Regions from separate parts of the Pseudomonas sp. LFM046 genome, predicted to be linked through region 2. Evidence: predicted binding sites of a transcription regulator. Region 2 holds the regulator's gene; the other holds the start of a gene.
What was found. The regulator LexA, encoded in region 2, represses DNA repair genes until DNA is damaged. The targets are predictions, from matches to a motif close to CTGTNTNNNNANACAG.
Positions count from the first base shown of each region.

Region 1 (3,408 bases), 3.0 Mb from region 2:
CTCTTCGGTGAGGTCGACCCCGCCCAGCATCCGCGCGATCTCCTCGATGCGTGGGGCTTCCTGCAGCTTGGCCACCGCCGTGCGGGTTTCCTGGGTGCCACGTTCCTTGTGCACGAACAGGTGGTGGTGACCCTGGGCTGCCACCTGGGGTAGGTGGGTGACGGTGAGGACCTGCCCGCGTTCGCCGAGACGGCGCAGCAACTGCCCCACCACTTCGGCGGTGGGGCCGCCAATGCCGACGTCCACTTCGTCGAAGACCAGGGTGGGCACCCGCGAGGTCTGTGCGGTGATCACCTGGATGGCGAGGCTGATACGGGAGAGTTCGCCGCCCGAGGCCACCTTCGCCAGGGCTTTGAGCGGTTGTCCGGGGTTGGCGCTGACCAGGAACTCCACTTGTTCCAGGCCGTAGTGTTGGGGGTCGCCCACCTCACTTGCGTGAAGCTGGATGCTGAAGCGCCCGCCGGGCATGCCCAGGCGCTGCATTTCGGTTTCCACGGCGCCGGCCAGTTGCCCGGAAGCGTCGCCGCGCAGCTTGCTCAGCTCCGAGGCCTTCTCCCGGTAATGGCGTTCATAGGCGGCCAGTTCTTCGGCAAGGCGTTCCGCTGCTTCGTCATCGGCGTTGAGGGCTTCCAGTTCGTCCAGCAGCCGCTGTTGCAGCTCGGCCAGGTCGGACGGCTGGACCCTGTGCTTGCGTGCCAGGGTGTAGATGCTGTCGAGGCGCTCCTCCAGGGCCTGCTGGCGCTCCGGGTCGGCGTCGAAGTGGTCGAGGAAGCGGTTCAGCTCGCCCATGGCTTCTTCGACCTGGATCTGTGCGCTGGACAGCAGGTTTACCGCTTCGGCAAGGGCGCCCGGCTGGGTATGGAAGGCGGTGAGACGGTTGAGGCTGGCGGTCAGGGCGCTGAGGACGTTGCCGGCGTCGCTTTCGCTGCACATCTCCATGACCTGGCGGCAGGCGGCCAGCAGGCTTTCGGCGTTGGCCAGGTTCTTGTGTTCCAGCTCCAGTTGTTCCAGCTCGTGCTCGCCCAGAGCGAGGTTCTCCAGTTCGTCCAACTGGTAGCTCAGCAATTGGTGACGGGCGCGCTGCTCCTCACCGGCACTGGATACGCGCTCCAGTTCCTGGCGGGTTTGCCGCCAGCGCTGGGCAGCCAGCTGCACCTGGCGGGCGAGGTCGCTGGCGCCGGCGAATTCGTCCAGCAGGCGGCGATGGGTGTCGGCTTTGAGCAGGGACTGGTGCTCGTGCTGGCTGTGGATATCGATCAGGAGTTCGCCCAGGGTCTTGAGGTCGCCCTGGGGGCAGGGGCTGCCATTTATATAGGCGCGGGAGCGGCCTTCGGCGGTGATGACCCGGCGCAGGATGCAGGGGCCGTCATTGTCCAGGTCGCGTTCGGCCAGCCAGGCGCTGGCTTCGGGAATGTCGCCGAGGTCGAAGCTGGCGAGGATATCCGCCTTGTCGGCGCCAGGGCGCACCACGCCGCTGTCCGCGCGATCGCCCAGGGCCAGGCCGAGGGCGTCGAGCATGATGGACTTGCCGGCACCGGTTTCGCCGGTGATCACGGACATGCCGCCTTCGAGTTCCAGGTCCAGGTGTTCGACGATCGCGTAGTTGTGAATCGACAGGTGTACCAGCATGGTGCGACTCCCGCGCTGAGATGGCTGGCTATTTATACAGTGTTTGTTTTCTGGCTGACAATCGCCTCTCCCCCTTGAAGCGACAAATTGCGACCCCATATAGGCGGACATATCAGCGGGTCTTTCCCGCAGCTGTCTTTGTATGAGGAGGAAGGCATGGCCGACGAACAGACCCTGGATACCCAGACCCCCGAAGCGAATCCCGCTGCTGAAGCCGCGTCAGGCGACGAGCTCGCCACCCGCGTACAGGTGCTGGAAGAGCAACTGGCCGCGGCCCAGGATCAGTCGCTGCGTGTCGCTGCCGAGCTGCAGAACGTGCGTCGCCGCGCCGAGCAGGACGTGGAGAAGGCACACAAGTTCGCGCTGGAAAAATTTGCCAACGACCTGCTGCCGGTTGTCGACAGCCTGGAGCGTGGCCTGGAAATCACCAGCGCCAGCGACGACTCGATCAAGGCAGTGCGCGAGGGCATGGAGCTGACTCTCAAGCTGTTCCACGACACCCTCAAGCGCTACCAGCTGGAAGCCGTTGACCCGCAAGGCGCGCCGTTCAATCCGGAGCACCACCAGGCCATGGCCATGGAAGAGAGCACCCACGTGGAGCCGGGCAGCGTGCTCAAGGTGTTCCAGAAGGGCTACTTGCTCAACGGCCGTCTGCTGCGCCCCGCCATGGTGGTGGTCAGCAAGGCGCCGAGCGCGACTCCGCCGTCGATTGACGAGCAGGCTTGAAATCCGCCTTCGGGCCCCCATCTGTTAATTCAAGCGTTTTAGTGCTGCCGCGGCCCGTGAAATGAGGCCGCGGAGAATCCAAAGTTTCGGGAGAGAGAATATGGGCAAAATCATTGGTATCGACCTGGGGACCACCAACTCTTGCGTGGCCATCCTGGAGAACGGCAACGTCAAGGTGATCGAGAACGCCGAAGGCGCTCGCACCACGCCGTCGATCATCGCCTACACCAACGATGGCGAAACCCTGGTGGGCCAGTCCGCCAAGCGTCAGGCAGTGACCAACCCGCAGAACACCCTGTACGCGGTGAAGCGTCTGATCGGTCGTCGCTTCGAAGAAGACGTCGTACAGAAAGACATCAAGATGGTTCCCTACAAGATCGCCAAGGCCGACAACGGTGACGCCTGGGTAGAAGTGAAGGGCAACAAGATGGCGCCGCCGCAGATCTCTGCGGAAGTGCTGAAGAAGATGAAGAAGACCGCCGAAGACTACCTCGGCGAGACTGTGACCGAAGCGGTGATCACTGTTCCGGCCTACTTCAACGACAGCCAGCGCCAGGCCACCAAGGACGCCGGCCGCATCGCCGGTCTGGACGTCAAGCGCATCATCAACGAGCCGACCGCGGCTGCGCTGGCCTATGGCATGGACAAGGCCAAGGGCGACCACACCGTGATCGTCTACGACCTGGGCGGCGGTACCTTCGACGTGTCGGTGATCGAGATTGCCGAAGTCGACGGTGAGCACCAGTTCGAAGTACTGGCCACCAACGGCGACACCTTCCTGGGTGGTGAAGACTTCGACCTGCGCCTGATCGACTACCTCGTCGACGAATTCAAGAAAGAATCCGGCATGGACCTCAAGGGTGACCCCCTGGCCATGCAGCGCCTGAAGGAAGCCGCCGAAAAGGCCAAGATCGAGCTGTCCTCCAGCCAGCAGACCGACGTCAACCTGCCGTACATCACCGCAGACCAGACCGGTCCGAAGCACCTGAATGTGAAGATTTCCCGCGCCAAGCTGGAAGCGCTGGTTGAAGACCTGGTCGCTCGCACCATCGA
Region 1 covers NZ_JYKO02000001.1:4,996,331-4,999,738, reverse strand. The annotation lists gene recN (DNA repair protein RecN) at 1-1,629, opposite strand, end outside; gene grpE (nucleotide exchange factor GrpE) at 1,786-2,355, shown strand; gene dnaK (molecular chaperone DnaK) at 2,456-3,408, shown strand, end outside.
Region 1: a site for LexA is predicted at 1,654-1,669, ahead of recN (DNA repair protein RecN). Genes of this name have one in related genera too.

Region 2 (3,408 bases):
CGCGCCCATGGGCAGCCCGGAACCAATGCGCGCACGAACCTGATGCAGGCCTCGAGGGGTGCAATTGGAGCCGTTGGTTTCGCCCGGGCCGTTAAGGGCCGTGGACACGAGCATGCGCAGCACCAACCGCCCCTCGGCGAAGCCGTAGAGCTGCTGGTCAGCGATGGAGATATGCAGGAGATCGAGGTTTTGCATGGGCCGCAAGCTTAGCCGATCAGCTCGCTTGCGCCCATCGTTTTACGCCTTGGCCGGAGCGGCCGGGGCCTTGTTGCGCGGCTTCAGCACAGCGCCGGCCAACGCTTCGTCCGTCACGCCGGTTTCGGCGCGCATGCCCGCTGCGAGGAACGGCACCATCAACCGCATCACCTGCTCGATCGAGGTGTTCACGCCAAAGTCGTTCTCGGCCATGGCGCGCAATGCCTTGATGCCGGACATGCTGAATGCCGCCGCACCGAGCATGAAGTGCACCCGCCAGAACAGCTCCAGCGGCGGCACTTTGGGGGCGGAGTCGTTCACCAGCAGCATGTACCGACGGAAGACTTTCCCGTAAACCTCTTCAAGGTACTTGCGCAGATGGCCCTGGCTCTGACTGAATGCAAGTCCGAGCAGGCGCATAAAGATGGAGAGGTCATTTCCGCTGCGAGGCTTTACCGCCAGCGCCTGTTCGACGAGCATTTCCAGCAGCTCTTCGAGGCTGGCCTTGCTCTCGGCCTTGGCCTGGCGGCGATCCAGTTCACGCTCCAGACTCTGGCAGAACGGACCGAGGAAACGTGAGAAGACCGCCTGGATCAGCGCCTTCTTCGAGCCGAAGTGATAGTTCACCGCCGCCAGGTTGACCCCGGCCTTGCTGGTGATCAGGCGCAACGAAGTCTCGGCGAAGCCTTTTTCCGCGAACAGCTGTTCCGCAGCATCCAGAATGCGCTCAACGGTTTCCGACTGGGCCATGGCTCCTCCGCCTGACAAACACTTGTTTGAAACATACGTTTCAGGCCGTCAGCTTGTCAAGCCGTACACACCATTATCTGACGCGGCAGTCATCATCCCCGACACCAGGACCACCAGACGGTAATTCCGACCGCCACACTCCCGCACCCTGTCGCCACGAAAAGAAGCATTGCCAAGACCGGATCACTGTATATAATTCCAGTCACTGTATAAAAAGACAGAGCGCCGCCATGCTGAAACTGACGCCCCGCCAAGCCGAGATTCTCGCATTCATCAAGCGCTGCCTTGAAGACAACGGCTTTCCCCCCACTCGTGCGGAAATCGCCCAGGAACTCGGCTTCAAGTCCCCTAACGCCGCCGAGGAGCATCTCAAGGCCCTGGCACGCAAGGGTGCGATCGAGATGACCCCGGGCGCTTCCCGCGGCATCCGCATCCCCGGCTTCGAACCCGGCAACAATGAAGACGACGGCCTGCCGGTGATCGGCCGGGTCGCCGCCGGCGCGCCAATCCTCGCCCAGCAGAACATCGAGGAATCCTGCCGCATCAACCCCGACTTTTTCCATCCTCGCGCCGACTACCTACTGCGTGTTCGCGGCATGTCCATGAAGGACATTGGCATCTATGACGGCGACCTACTCGCTGTGCACAGCACCCGCGAGGTTCGCAATGGCCAGGTGGTGGTGGCGCGATTGGGCGACGACGTCACCGTCAAGCGCTTCAAGCGCGAGGGTGACAAGGTCTGGCTGATCGCCGAAAACCCCGAATTCGCCCCCATCGAAGTGAACCTGGATGAACAGGATCTGGTGATCGAAGGTTTGAGTGTCGGCGTAATCCGCCGCTAAAGGAGGCCTTATGCAGTTCCCGCAGTCTCTCGGTCGGTCCCAGCTGCCGCTGTTCCACGACGCCATCCTGGCCAACCCTGTCGTGCCGATGTTGACCGACATCGTGGAAGAACCCACCCCGGAAGAGCCGGAAGCATTCAGCGAGCTCTCGCTACGCGGTGCCAGCGGACACTGCCGACACCTTCTGGCATCGGTGCTGCGGGAACTGAGCGAAGAACAGGATGCACGCTGGCTGACACTGGTCGGCGCTCCTGCCAGCCTGACCCGGGACTGGCTGCGCGAATCCGGACTCAACCGAGAGCGCATCCTGCTCCTGCAGCCCCGAGGAGAGCAAAGCGCCCTCGATCTGGCTTGCGAAGCCCTGCGCCTGGGCCGCAGCCACACCGTGGTCAGCTGGATTCAATTGGGGCAGAAAGCCAAGCGCCAGCTGGCCGAAGCGGCACGCCTAGGCGGCGCTCAGAGCTTGAACATTCTGCTGGGCTGAAGAGAACAGGCACAGGTCAACGACCTGGGCCCTGTGACATCAGACGGTAACCGAATCAGCGGAAGATTCGGTTCCAGACATCAATGCAGGACGCGTGGACCTTCGTTGTGGTCCATCTCGCCTTCGGCCAGACGACCGGCCATCTGAACGCCAACATTCAGCATGGCTTTGGCCACTTCCAAGTGATGTCCTTGAAGGAAGGCCTTGGCGTCGGAGGAGAAATCCAGCGTCACCAACACCTCCTCGTCCTCAGCCCGGCGCAGGATGATGCGCCCGTCAGGCAGCTCGACTATTTCAAGAAAGGACGTAGGCATAGGTTCAGATCTCCACGAAAGGCGGCCATTGTAACAGCGCGCCGCCACTACGCCCTAGCCCGTCGATCACATCAGCATTCGCTGAGGCTTTCTCGGAATCGGAGCGCAAGGGATTTCAGATTCTGCCGCCAGGATTCCAGAGTCTCGCGAGACAGCGGAGCCTCCTCCTCTTCAACGCTAACCGCGCTGATCAGCGGCAAGGTCGGATCCACCTTGGCCTGCTTCGGCGCCTGCGGCGGCTGGAACAGGGCTCGATAGGCGGCGAGCAGTTCCGCCAACCAGGTTTCGCTCTGCTGAGCCAGCTCCACCAGCTCCGCCAGCTCGGGGCTGGGGGCGGAAGCCAGCATTTCTGGAGTCAGAAGCAGCTCGACTCGCGGCGCATTGGCCTCGGGAAGGCGGTAGTAACCGGCAATCTCGTGGCAGAGACCAAGCAAAGCGCCGTAGAGGTGGAAGAGCGATGACTCACGCTCAGACTGCACCAGCGCCTGGGCATTCATCGCCCTACCCTCTTCAGCCTTGCGCCAGGACTCCAGCGACAAGCCGGCGAAGAAGAGTTTCTGGTTGGTGCGGGTATAAAGCTCATGGGCCATGACGGCGCCCTCCACAGGTGACTCGGCCAGTATATGCGCGCCCGCGGCCGGGCGCGCAGCAGTCGGTCAGCGCTTGTCTTCCACCTTCCACTTGCCGCCATCATAGAAGGCGCGCCAGCCGGTGGGCTTACCGTCAACTTCGGTCTGCACATACTGCTCCTTGGTCTTGCGGCTGAAGCGGATCACGGCCGGACGGCCTTCGGGATCCTTCTTCGGAGCCTCCAGGAGGTAGT
Region 2 covers NZ_JYKO02000001.1:2,028,451-2,031,858, reverse strand. The annotation lists gene TQ98_RS09425 (L,D-transpeptidase) at 1-195, opposite strand, end outside; gene TQ98_RS09420 (TetR/AcrR family transcriptional regulator) at 238-945, opposite strand; gene lexA (transcriptional repressor LexA) at 1,176-1,787, shown strand; gene sulA (SOS-induced cell division inhibitor SulA) at 1,798-2,271, shown strand; gene TQ98_RS09405 (hypothetical protein) at 2,352-2,585, opposite strand; gene TQ98_RS09400 (DUF6586 family protein) at 2,657-3,175, opposite strand; gene topA (type I DNA topoisomerase) at 3,242-3,408, opposite strand, start outside.